DNA from 3 places in the Vreelandella sp. 2A-K22 genome. Region 3 is predicted to be linked to each of the others. Evidence: predicted binding sites of a transcription regulator. Region 3 holds the regulator's gene; each other region holds the start of a gene.

Region 1 (4,196 bases), on a different contig from region 3:
TGATCGCCGCCAGTTCGCGCTCTGCGCACAGCTCACGAATCAAACGCATGATTTGGCGCGAAGTTTTTGGGTCAAGGCTGGCGGTGGGTTCATCCACCAGCAACAGCTTAGGACTTTGCAGGAGCGCCCTGGCGATACCCACCCGCTGGCGCTGGCCGCCAGACAGGGCATCGGCACGTTTATCGATGGCATGCGGCAACCCCACTCGCTCCAATAGACGGAAGGCTTCAATCACAGCCTCCTGCGGGTAGCGGCGCAGGAAGCTGCGCCAAAAGCCCACGTAACCGAGCTGACCTGAAAGCACGTTTTCCATCACGGTTAGGCGGTCTACTAACGCATACTCTTGAAAAATCATTCCCATGGAGCGGCGGGCATGACGCAGCTTATGTCCCGAGAGCTTCGTCAGTTCCGTGCCGTCCAGGCGAATGCTGCCCTGAGTAGGCTCAACCAACCGGTTCACACAGCGAATCAGTGTGCTTTTACCCGCGCCAGATGGTCCAATCAGCGCCATCACTTGGCCTTTGGGCAGCGTGAGTTCAATATCCGTCAGCGCTCGATCCCCGGTAGGGTAACGTTTACCAACGCCGGTGAGTGTCAACATGGAAGTGCCTCATCTACATAGCGGTTCGGCCAGAAGGTTGCCCTCCTGGCCGATCGTATTGGGGTACTGCTTAAAGATTAATCGCAGTCGTAGGTCACGCCGTTGGCGTCAGCGATAGTGCGAATAACCGCCCAGTTATCCTGATAAGTAATCGGAATAAACTGCGCTTCGCCGGAGTTGGCGAATTCTGACTCGAGGGCCGTGCCTTCCCAGTCGTAGCTGAAGAACGCATCCTGAATCTTCTCGGCAAGTTCCGGGTTCAGGTTATTCGCCAGCCCGTAAGCGGTGGTGGGAAAGGTTTGTGAGGTGTAGATAATTTCGTAATCACCTTCGTTCACTACACCGCGGGAAATCATCCGCTTGCCCACGGAGTTAGCAATCGCCGCCGCGTCGTAGTCTTCGTTGACCACGCCGAGAATGGAGTTGTCGTGAGAACCAGAGAAAGCGGTCTCAAAATCTTCCCCCGCTTCCATACCGTACTCAGAGCGCAGCAGCGCAGAGGGGGCGCGGAAGCCAGAGTTAGAGGTTTCTGAGGTAAACGCTAGTTGGCGACCCTGCAAGTCTTCAACGGCTTCAATGCCGCTTCCTGGGTAGGTGATAATCTCCATCTCATAACCAAAGCTGCCATCTTCCGCGGCCATCATGGCGAAAGGGCGGAAACCACCGCAGTTAACCGCGACCGGTACGCCGCCGGTATTGAAACCGGCTACGTGGAGACGGCCAGCGCGCAGCGCTTCCTGCTGGGCAGCGTTGGACTGAACCGGAAAGAACTGCACTTTTTTACCGGTGGCTTCGCTCAGGTGATCCAAAAAACCAGACCAGACATCAGCGTAAACCGCAGGATCTTCAACCGGTGTATAGGCAAACACCAAGGTATCCGGGTCAACCCACTGTGACTCGTCGCTGGGGACATCGGCGACCATATCGCCATCGTTATCCACATAGCGTGAAGACAGATCCGCAGAGGCGTTCACTGCGGCCAAAGCGAAGGCACTGGCAACGGCGGCACTGATTAACGTGCGGGAGAGGGATAATGTCTGCATGGGTCACCTGTAGCGTTCTGTAGAGTTATTAAAAGATGACAACATCCTGACGACTCCAGATGACAGAAATGGGGCACTTATATGACCACTTCGTGACGTTTTGGCGAAGGACAGTTAATCTACAGCTTGAAAAGCCTCGTGACCGCGGCGCTCTACAAACAGGCTGTTACCGGGAATTTTTTTGGCCTGGTGCTTCAGCTCAGAAAGCTCGCCTGCGATATCCAGCGATTGGCAGGTAGTCGTATCATGGATGGGTTTTACCGCAATCGAGACGCTCACAAAGGGAAAAAACGTCATTCTATTTTGACGGTTTTCGATGTGAATCCCGCCCTGAAGGCGGTCAGCCTCTTCATAGAAGCCCGGAGCCATCACCTCGAATGAGTGTAGAATTTGCTGACAAACACTTTCCCAGTACTCAAGCGGCAGCAACATCATAAAATCATCGCCGCCAATATGGCCAATAAAGCCCCCGGCATTCTCTACCTGTGCTTGCAGCAGCCGCGATAGCGAAATGATGATGTGGTCACCTCGGGCGTAGCCATAGGCATCGTTAAAGGCTTTAAAGTTATCCAAGTCAACATAGGCCGCAGCAAACCCATGCCCGGAGGCCAAATAAGCCGCCAGGGTTTCATTGATCAGGATATTACCCGGCAGGCCGGTGAGCGGGTTGGCATGCCGCGCTTGGCGCACCTGAATCGCGGTAATCTCACGCAAAAGGTCAACGATATTGCCCATCCCCAGGTAGTCACCGTTAGCGTTAACGATGACAAAGTCCTCTTGCTCAATATCCCGGCTGTCGGTCAACTTCTGACTCAAAATCTCAAGCGGAGTATCCGCTTCGGCCACCAGCATGCGTGCATCAGCAACGTCCAGCACACGGCGCTTGGCATAAAGCGAATGGCTATAGGGGTTGGTAAATAGAGTTAAAAACGAGTTGCGTCGCACCACAGCCACGGGCTTACCATTCTCCAGCACGGCCACGCAGCGCAAACTGGGTTGTTGGCGAAATCGCTCGGAGATATACGGCACTGCGCAATCCGTAGTTATGGCATCGGTAGCCCGTAAAATCGAGCGCGTGGTGCGACCCGCAGGGCTTTTTAATTGGGTGCTCGCTGGCAGCACCATATTGAGTTCTAAAGGCGGCTGCTGGTTGGGTCGGGCGAAATAGAAGCCTTGTAGTAGTGCGAGCCCACGGTCGAGTTCCCACAAGCAAAGATGCTCAGCAGCGGTCTCCACCCCTTCGGCGATCACTTGGCAGTCCAGGCTACGCGCCACATCGAGAATCGAACGCAGGAACTCTCGCTTGGCAGGATCCTGGTCAATGCCGGAGATAAAGTGTCGGTCGAGTTTAACGAAATCCGGGCGCAGCTCCGACCAGTGGCGCAGGCTTGAGTGACCTGCACCGAGGTCATCCAGCGCCACCTGGAAGCCCATGGTGCGGTAGTGATCCACCGCTTGGCGCATTAGCTCGTAGTCGTGGATTGGCACGTGTTCAGTGAGCTCGATCACCACCCGCTCTGGGGGCAAGCCGCTGTCACGAATAAAGCCAAGCGTTAAGCCTTCGCGAAAATCACGCTCTACGATCGTCAACGGCATAACGTTAAGAAACAGCAGGCCCGGCAGATCGAGCTCTGCAAAGCGGTAGATGGCTAACCGTCGGCAGAGTATATCTAATTCCACCAGCTTTCCGGCCTGAGTGGCTACTTCAAACAGTCGTAACGGCGAGTGAAGCGGCGATGTTTTAGGCCCACGAATCAGTGCTTCGTAGCCATAAATCGCCTGCTGGCTGGCATCCACAATGGGCTGAAAGAGCACGTGCAACTCTTCTGTTGCAATAATCTTTTGCAACCACTGCGATTCTTGTGCGGTCATTTGCCTGCTGCCCTATTCTGCCACCCTAATAACCAGCGGTGGTTCCTATGATGTGTCACCTTCCCTGGAGTTGGTTGATAAGCTGCAAGCAAGCGTGCGTCATTTTTGTGACGCTATAATGACAATCATCAAGGACATCAGTCAGTTGACGCTACACTGACGTTAAATGAGCGGTTTTTCTCGCGCCGGAAAGACCACCTCGCTACCGTCGGCGTCGAGCTGTCGGATATCGATAGGGTGGCCTTTTTCATCCAGCGTTACTAAGCCAATGCCGCTGGCGTTCCACAGCCGTTCACCCGCGCTGGCGCGGTCAGGATCGCGGGGGTGAACGCTTAGCTTGCGGCGCTTGGTGAACCAATTAAGCGGCGACCACGGCGCATAGAGCCAGCGATTGAGCCGGTCAAAGGTATTGAGCAGATTTTTGGGAAAGGTGTTTTTGATCCCGCTTGAGGTGATCTGCCACAGATGGGGAGAACGGCGCTGATGACGCACCACAATGTCGTAGACAAACGAGTAGTGCACGTCGCCAGATAGAATCACGTAGTTGCCTGGGGTTTTGGAGTGCCGCCAAATCTGCAGCAGCGTATTGGCCGCTCCCCGGTGCGCCATCCAGTTTTCGGCATCCACCACCAACGGCTTACCGGCAAGGGTAAACAGCTTTTGGATTCCCTCTATCAACT
Region 2 (4,196 bases), on a different contig from region 3:
CCCGAGGCGCGCCTGCAGGGCTTTAATCTGGCTGCGCAGGTGGCCCCGCACCCGGGCGTCCAACGCCGAAAGCGGCTCGTCCAGCAGCAGCAGGCCAGGCTCGGTGGCCAATGCCCGCGCCAGCGCCACGCGCTGTTGCTGCCCGCCGGAAAGCGCCGCCGGGTACTTGTTTTCGCTGCCCGTCAAGTTCACCAGCGCGAGCAGCTCACCCACCCGTGCTTGGATGCGTGACCGCTCTACCCGCCGGTTGCGCAACCCATAGGCCACGTTGTTGAACACCGTGAGGTTGGGAAACAGCGCATAGGACTGGAACACAATGCCGAAATCCCGCGCCTGGGTGGGCAGCGTGGAGATATCCTTGTCACGCTGAATAAGCGTGCCCGTCGTTTGCTGGGTCAGCCCTGCAATCGTGCGTAACAGGGTGGTTTTGCCGCATCCGGAGGGGCCCAAAAAGCAGACAAATTCGCCCTCGTTTATGGTTAGGGAAATACCATCCAGCGCGGTAAAACTACCAAAACGCTTAGTGACTGCTTCAATGGTTAAATGGGGAGTAGTGGGAGTCATCACCGTTGGTGTGTCGGCCGCCAGCAGCGATGTCATTGTCGTGTGCATAACCTCTCCAAGCCCCGGCAAACCGGCCGGGGCAACTGATCGCGGCTTATTGTTCGGTTTTACCATCGTAGCGACGCTGCCATTCGGCTAGCACGCGTTCACGATTGACGGCAGCCCACTGGAAATCGGCGTCGATCATTCGATCAGTAATATCGGAAGGGTAGTTTTCAATCGGCTGTGCCACACCTGGGTAAGCCACCACCGCATAGCCTTCGTTATACAGTTCGTTGGCTTCACGGGAGATTGCCCAATCCATCAGCGTTTGCGCGGCTTCCTGCTTGTCGGTACCGGCCACAATAGCGGCGGCTTCCATATCCCAGCCCAGCCCTTCTTCAGGGAAGATAACTTCAATAGGCGCACCCTGGGATTTCAAGCGCGCACCGCGGAAGGCAAATGACACACCCACTACGGTTTCACCGGTAGCCGCCAGGCTACAAGGGGCGGAGCCCGAATGGGTGTAACGGGCAATGTTGTTATGTAGGCGATCCATATAATCCCAACCCTGATCCTCTTCCCATAGCTGCAGCCAGCTGGCTACATCCAGGTAGCCGGTACCCGACGAGTTGGGGTTAGGCATGATCACATGGCCTTCAAACTCAGGCTGGGTAAGGTCTTCCCAAGAGGTCGGCATCGGCACGCCCTGGCGCTCGCCCTCAATGGTGTTGTAGCAAATAGCAGCGACCCAGGCGTCCATACCCACCCAAGCCGGGTCTTCACCATCACGATAGGCCACATCGACAAATTTGGGGTCGAGATTCTCAACGCCAGCGGGAGCGTAGCGCTCCAGCATGCCCTCCTCTTCCAACACCAGCAGGCTGGTAGCGGCCAGGCCCCAGATCACGTCAGCCTGGGGATTGTCTTTCTCGGCCAGCAGGCGGGCGGTAATCACGCCGGTGGAGTCGCGCACCCAGTTAATCTCGATATCCGGGTGGGCCGCGTTGAAGCGTTCAGCATATTTTTGCAGGTCGTCCGACTCAACGGCGGTATACACCGTTAATTCAGTTGCTTGGGCGTTGGAAGCAAGCGCAACAGCAGCACCTGCTAACAACGTTGAAGGGAATAAACGGCGTGGCATCATCATGATAGTCTCCCGGCTGATTGGTATAGACCAGAAGTTTGCAGGCGTTAAATGACACTGCGATGACGCTTGTTTGACCGTTTTTTTAACTGGTGATGACCGCGGCTAGGTCGTTTCCGCTAGCGCTGACCGGATAGCTCCACGCTGATACACAGCGAATCGTGCAGCCAGTGCTCTTCATCAAACTCAATAGGGCGCTGCTGGTCGTCTAAAATGGCACGGTTAATATTTAACCCGGCAGTGCCGGGTGCAACGAATAGCTCTTCGGCATCCATTGGCGAAAGCGCTTCTGAGACCATGCGAATAGAGCGATTGGCCAGGTAGTGCCCCCAGCGCTCGCGCAACAGCCCCCAAAGCGATTGCCCACTATAGATATCTAGCAACTCTGGGGCACGCTCGGGCACCACCCACAGCGACTCCACCAGCACCGCGCGGTCATCCACGTAGCGGCGGCGGCGAATATGCTGAAACGGCTGGTCATCCGGCAAATTCAGTGCCCGCGCGGCAGGCAGATGGGCACGGGTTTCCAGCTTCAATACTGCCGTGCGTGGCTGCCGCCCCTGTGCACGTACATAGTCGTTAAAGCCCGCGTCACGGGTGGGGTCGTAAACTAAACGGGCAGGAGAAATAAACCAGCCGCGCCGGTTGCTGCGGTGGATTAAGCCCTCCATTTCCAACTGTGAAAGCGCTTGGCGCAGGGTCACACGAGTGGTGGCAAAACGCTCGGCCAATGACCGCTCTGCGGGAAGCTTGCCTTCCCACAGGGCAGCATTTTGGTCGATCAAGGTACGAAGCTGTTCGGTTAACTTTAGATAGTAGGCATCAGACATGCGCCGATTTTCCTGGCAGAGCATTAGGTGACGAAGCGCTTGAGGGCGCCCGCCAGTCTAAGCGCCGCCAACCTTCAACGCTAGCCACCTCAGCGAGCACTGGATCGGGATTGACCGCTACAGGGCAATCCACGTACTGCAACAGCGGGAGGTCGTTGCGGGAGTCTGAGTAGAAAGTAGTGTGGCTAGGGGTGAACTGCTGCTCGGCCAACCACTGTTTTAAGCGCAGCACCTTACCGCCACGATAAGAAAAAATACCCTCGCTGCCGCCGGTATAGCGCGCGTCTTCATTGATGCCGTGCTCCACGCTTAGCTCTACCGCCAGCACGTGTTCAATACCCAGAGTGGTCGCTATCGGCTCGACCAGATGCCGTGACGAGGCGGAAATCAGTACCAGGGTATCGCCTGCCTGGCGGTGCGCTTCCAGACAGGCCCAAGCTTGTTCAAAAATACGCGGTTGCAGGTGCGTGGCAACAAAGCGCTCGACCTCTTTTTGCACATCTCTCACTCTGCGCCCTCGCAGCGGTGCTAGGGTCATGGCCAAATACTCTTCAAGCTTTAGCTTCCCCGCGTGATAGGCCTGGTGCATTTTCTCCGCCCGCGCCATAAACGCTTCGGCATCGCTGATCCAGCCTTGCTCTATCATCCATAAATTCCAGCGGTCGCTGCAGTCTCCGTCCAGGAGGGTGTCGTCAAGATCAAACAGGGCCAGGCGCATGGGAGCACTCCTTTCATCGCGGGTTGGCGGCGCGTAGGGTATGCCAAAGGTGATGACAGGACGATGACGCTAATAGAAGACGACGATGAGCAAACTAGAAGACTAAGTAGTTAACCACTGCGTCGCAAACTCATCGGCAGGCAGCGGGCGGCCAAACCAGTACCCTTGTGCCTCATTGCAACCCATTGCGGCAAGCAAATTCGCTTGGTCGCGCGTTTCAACGCCTTCCGCCACGGTTTTCATCTCTAGCGCTTTTGCCATGGCGATGATGGCCTGAACAATGGTGCGGTCATTTTTGTTTTCGAGCATTTCACGCACAAAGGAAATATCAATTTTCAGTGCGTCGGCAGCGAAGCGCCGTAGGTAGGAAAGCGAAGAATAGCCGGTGCCGAAATCATCGATAGAGAGAGCATAGCCCGCTTGTCGCATGGCGTGGGTGATCTCAACGGCCTGATCTGGGTCGCGCATAAAATCACTTTCAGTGAGCTCCAGGGCGATAGCGCTCGACGAAACGCCGGCGGTGAGTTGCGCAATGTGGTGGGTAAGCTCAGGATCGGCAAACTGTTGGGCGGAAATATTGATCGATAGCCTCCCTGGCAGCCCACCCTCAGGCTGTTCACGCCATGCCAGTAGCTGCCTTGCGGACTCTTCCAGCACCCAGTCTCCCAAGGCACGAATCAAACCACGCTCTTCAGCCAGGGGAATAAACTCGCCGGGGCTCACCCAGCCCCACTCGGCATCGTGCCAGCGGCACAGGGCTTCTGCACCGGTCAACTGACCATTGGTAAGGTTCACCTGGGGCTGAAAGTAGAGTTCTAACTTGTGTTCAGTAATTGCCGCGCTGAGTCGCTCGGTCATCTGTTGGCGTCGATGTAGCGCGTGGCGCATCGTTTGGGAGTAGGGGCAGATACTATTTTCGCGCCGCTTGGCGTGGTGGAGAGCAATGCTGGCAGCGTTA
Region 3 (4,196 bases):
TCTTAAAAGCATTCTTGCTTTTGTAACATCCTGTTAATCGCTTATTCATTCTCTGAAAAAGCTTTTAATGATATCTAAAAGGTCATTGATAATTAGCTACCGCCATTTTCTTCTACAAGCTCATCCTTGTCATACTCAGCATCGTCTGAGTGACTGCTTGATTGCGGATCCATGTCGCTGGCACCATCACCTTCGTCATGGGTTAAATCGTCAGTCATGTCTGTTGTATCACTGCCAGTTGAACTACCGGTACCTTGGGAATCCATCGGTTGCTCGTCAGCGGTAATACCTTGGTTTTCGTCAATCGCCGAATTTTCATCGGTTTGTGCAAAAGCTAATGGGCTTGCCATCAGACCAAAAGATACACCTAAAATGCCAGCTTTCTTGAGAAAATCCTTGGACGTCATATCCTACCTCCGATCGCTGTTTAGTACCGCTTAATGAAGAAAGAAAGGCTTACTGAGAAGCCAGCAATTCCTGCGGTCATCTTCCTTCAATCTGTACTCTGCAGAAGGCATGCCAAAAAACTTAAGCATATAAATAAAAACAACAAAATCAGTCTCTTAATTAAAAATAAGTTATGCCAAAAAGGCATCGACTGAGTCACGACACAACGCTTTAAGCTGTGTAAAAATGGCACATGGGTAAAGCTTTACCAACCTTGCATGCCAATATTGCACATTGCTACAAATATTATGCGATGGGATGACTTGCTAAATTAAACAAGACGCGAGGGGGGGAAGGCGCAGCGAAACAACGCACCCTTGCCGGGAAGGGACTCAATTTGTAGTTGCGCATCGTGGCGCAACAGCACGTGCTTAACGATCGCCAAGCCTAAACCTGTGCCGCCAGTCGCAGTGCTGCGCCCCTTATCAACACGGTAAAAGCGTTCTGTTAGTCGGGGAATATGAACGGGATCAATCCCTTCACCGTTATCTTCCACATCGATATAGCCGCCACCAGTAGCACTAGCTTTCCAGCGCAGGGTGATTTGGCTGCCAGCAGGCGTGTAGCGAACCGCATTAAAGGCAAGGTTAGAGACGGCGCTGCGAATCTCCTGTTCACTGCCTAACAGTCGGGCATCGCTCTCAAGGGCGACGGTGATGGTATGACGTTGATGCGATAGGGCCAGCGCATCATCACAAACGCTTTGCAGTAAAGGCTCGAGTGACAGTGGATGATGATCTTGGCCGCCCTGGTCAATTTCCAAACGCGAGAGCAGCAATAAATCGTTGACCAGATTCTGCATCCGCTGGGTCTGTTCCTGCATTTGCTGAATACTACGTCCCAAGCGCGGCGGAAGCTGGTCGGAGATATCACTGTAGGTTTCCAAATAGCCGGAGAGAACGGTCAGCGGCGTACGTAACTCATGGGAAACGTTGGCGACAAAGTCGCGCCGCATCTGCTCAAGACGATGCAAGCGGGTGATATCGCGAGCCATCACTAAGCGTTCGTCGTCACCGTAGAGGGTAATTTGATACTGCAGGATTCGCCGTTCATCAATCGGTGAGGTGAGCGTTAACGGCTCACTGTAGTTACGCGAATTAAAATAGCTGATAAAGCCCGGGTCGCGCAGCAGGTTGGTAATGTGTTGACCACGATCATGGGCGGTTTGTAGCCCCAGCATGGCGGTGGCGGCGCTGTTCCACCACTCCAAATCACCGTGGCGATCAAGCATGACCACGCTATCACGCATTGCTTCAGACGACTCTTGAATACGTGCCAAAGTAGCCCGCAGACGGCTTTGGGTGATGCGCTGACTTTTTTGATAGCGGTATAAACGATCGAATAGCTCGCCCCACATCCCGCGAGCGGCAGGCGGTTCATCGTTAGGGTGGAGGGTGAGCCACAAATAGAGTTCGCGTAACTGTCGTAAGTGGTAAAACAAGCATCCCGCAAGCCCTGCTGCAAGCCCCAGCCCAGCCGAGCCCAACAGCCAGCCCAAGCAAGTGCCCAGCGTGGCCAGCCACGCTATTCGCCACAGCTCACGACTCCATAAACGCACATTTACACCCGTGCAGAGAAACGGTAACCGGTACCCCGAACCGTTTGGATCAGGTTTTGATGCACGTCGCCCAGCGCTTTACGCAAGCGGCGGATATGCACATCGACCGTGCGCTCTTCAACGTAAACATTGCCGCCCCACACTTGGTCAAGCAGCTGGCTACGTGTGTAAGCGCGCTCTTGGTGAGTCATAAAAAACTGCAGCAAACGGTACTCGGTGGGGCCCATTTCCAGCGCTTTGCCGTGGGCACTTACCCGGTGGCTCACCGGATCAAGCAGCAGGCCGTTAATCTCAATCGGGTCTTCAACGCCACGTGGCGTCGCACGGCGCAGCACCGCTTTTAGCCGTGCCACCAATTCCCGGGGTGAAAAAGGCTTGGTGATATAGTCATCGGCACCGGCTTCAAGCCCTTGAATTTTATTATCCTCTTCGCCTTTCGCGGTGAGCATAATAATCGGGATTTCAGCGGTGGTTTCTTCACGCTTTAGGCGTCTCGCCAGCTCAATACCGCTAGTGCCGGGCATCATCCAGTCCAGCAGCAGTAAATCGGGTTGGTGGTCGACCACCATGGCATGGGCATCCTGGGCGTTATCCGCTTCGAGCACGCGATAGTCAGCCATTTCCAGCGCTACCGCGATCATCTCGCGAATCGACGCCTCATCATCGACAATCAGAACGGTCTTGGCGGTCATACCAGAGCCTCACGGTGTTCAAAGAAACTAGTTCAAAGAAAAACAGTTCAAAGATAAACAGATCAATGACATGTCAGTGACGATAACACCATGACTTGATGACAATTACATGACAATCGCCTCGATCAGCCAGCCGCAGGCCACCAACTTAGCGCGATACCGGCAAAAATCAGCAGTCCCGACCAGTGATTATTGAGAAACGCCTGGAAGCAGGCATCCCGCTCCTGGTCGCGAATTAAGCGCTGCTGATGCAGAAAAGTCGCTGCCATTGCCGCTAGCCCTAACCAGAAGAAACCACCTAAACCAACCCACCAGCCTACCCAAGCCAGCAACCCCAGGGTGGCTAGCTGGAGTAAGCCGATAATCAAACGATCCGCATTTCCAAACAGCACGGCCGTCGATTTAATGCCAATTTTTAAATCGTCGTCGCGATCGACCATGGCGTACTGGGTATCGTAGGCCACTGTCCAGCACACATTAGCGCAGAATAGCAGCCATGCTTCCAGCGGCACGTGGCCGAGCACGGCGCCAAAAGCCATCGGAATTGCCCAGGAAAAAGCCGCGCCCAGCACCACCTGAGGAAAGTGGGTATAGCGCTTCATAAACGGATAAATAATCGCCAGCAGCACCCCGCCCAGCGAGAGCAGCACCGTAAACCAGTTGGTCAGTAATACCAGAATAAACGCAGCGGCCACCAGGGCGATAAACAGCAGTTGAGCTTCGGTTTCGCTGATACGGCCCGTCGCTAGCGGACGTTGTTTTGTGCGTTTCACATGCCCATCGAAGTGGCGATCCGCATAGTCATTGACCACGCAGCCCGCAGCGCGCATCACATAAACGCCGGCCACAAAAATCAGCAGCACATTTCGCCCTGGTACACCTTCCGCAGCCACCCATAATGCCCACAGCGTCGGCCACATCAAAAGCCATGTGCCTATCGGCCGATTCAAGCGCATCAGCTGTAAAAAATCTGCCACGCGAGCCCATCCCTTCGGCCGCAACAGTGAACGATCCATGCTTACCTCACGAAGAATAAGATGCAGGCGCTAGCCTAGCGCGAAGGCAGGCCAAGATCATCCGCCATCGCCGTCAAAAAATACTCTTGCACTAATAACGACAGACTGCCGTGCTTACAGCCGTGATAAAAAACAGAGCGCCTTCCCCAGGCACAGCCTTCCTGTATGCCGTTGACGCTAGCAAACTGGGGGGAATGCGTCGTTACTTCCAATGGCCCACGCACTAAACCCGGCTGGCGAAATAGCCAACTACCTAGCGAGCGCTCGCCCAGGCACTCTAGCCGTTGGCCCTTTACCTGTGAGAGCGGGGCGACCGAGCGCGCCACCACCCATGGCGTTCCATCTAAGCACAGCGCCACTTCCCGCAGCCAGGCGTAACGCTTGGCACCAATGCCCAGCGCCTGAGCCTCATCCTGGCGCGGCCAACCAACCCCCTGGCGCAACAGTCGTACTCGAAACGGCTTCTCGCCACCTGCGACCATT

Evidence for each region. Region 3 encodes PhoB, which activates phosphate uptake and scavenging genes when phosphate is short. Its sites were predicted from a motif close to TGTCATANNNNTGTCANA; they were not measured.
Region 1: a site for PhoB is predicted at 1,679-1,696, ahead of phnD (phosphate/phosphite/phosphonate ABC transporter substrate-binding protein). Genes of this name have one in related genera too.
Region 2: a site for PhoB is predicted at 1,741-1,758, ahead of ACW17M_RS15235 (putative 2-aminoethylphosphonate ABC transporter substrate-binding protein). Genes of this name have one in related genera too.

What each region holds. Positions count from the first base shown of each region.
Region 1 is NZ_JBSUGC010000014.1:74,298-78,493, reverse strand. It holds gene phnC (phosphonate ABC transporter ATP-binding protein) at 1-601, opposite strand, end outside; gene phnD (phosphate/phosphite/phosphonate ABC transporter substrate-binding protein) at 679-1,644, opposite strand; gene ACW17M_RS18395 (EAL domain-containing protein) at 1,759-3,516, opposite strand; gene ACW17M_RS18390 (alkaline phosphatase D family protein) at 3,679-4,196, opposite strand, start outside.
Region 2 is NZ_JBSUGC010000010.1:226,060-230,255, reverse strand. It holds gene ACW17M_RS15240 (putative 2-aminoethylphosphonate ABC transporter ATP-binding protein) at 1-612, opposite strand, end outside; gene ACW17M_RS15235 (putative 2-aminoethylphosphonate ABC transporter substrate-binding protein) at 659-1,693, opposite strand; gene ACW17M_RS15230 (UTRA domain-containing protein) at 1,810-2,520, opposite strand; gene ACW17M_RS15225 (HAD family hydrolase) at 2,513-3,238, opposite strand; gene ACW17M_RS15220 (bifunctional diguanylate cyclase/phosphodiesterase) at 3,341-4,196, opposite strand, start outside.
Region 3 is NZ_JBSUGC010000001.1:149,518-153,713, reverse strand. It holds gene ACW17M_RS00715 (hypothetical protein) at 93-407, opposite strand; gene phoR (phosphate regulon sensor histidine kinase PhoR) at 719-2,005, opposite strand; gene phoB (phosphate regulon transcriptional regulator PhoB) at 2,008-2,697, opposite strand; gene ubiA (4-hydroxybenzoate octaprenyltransferase) at 2,823-3,713, opposite strand; gene ACW17M_RS00695 (chorismate--pyruvate lyase family protein) at 3,749-4,196, opposite strand, start outside.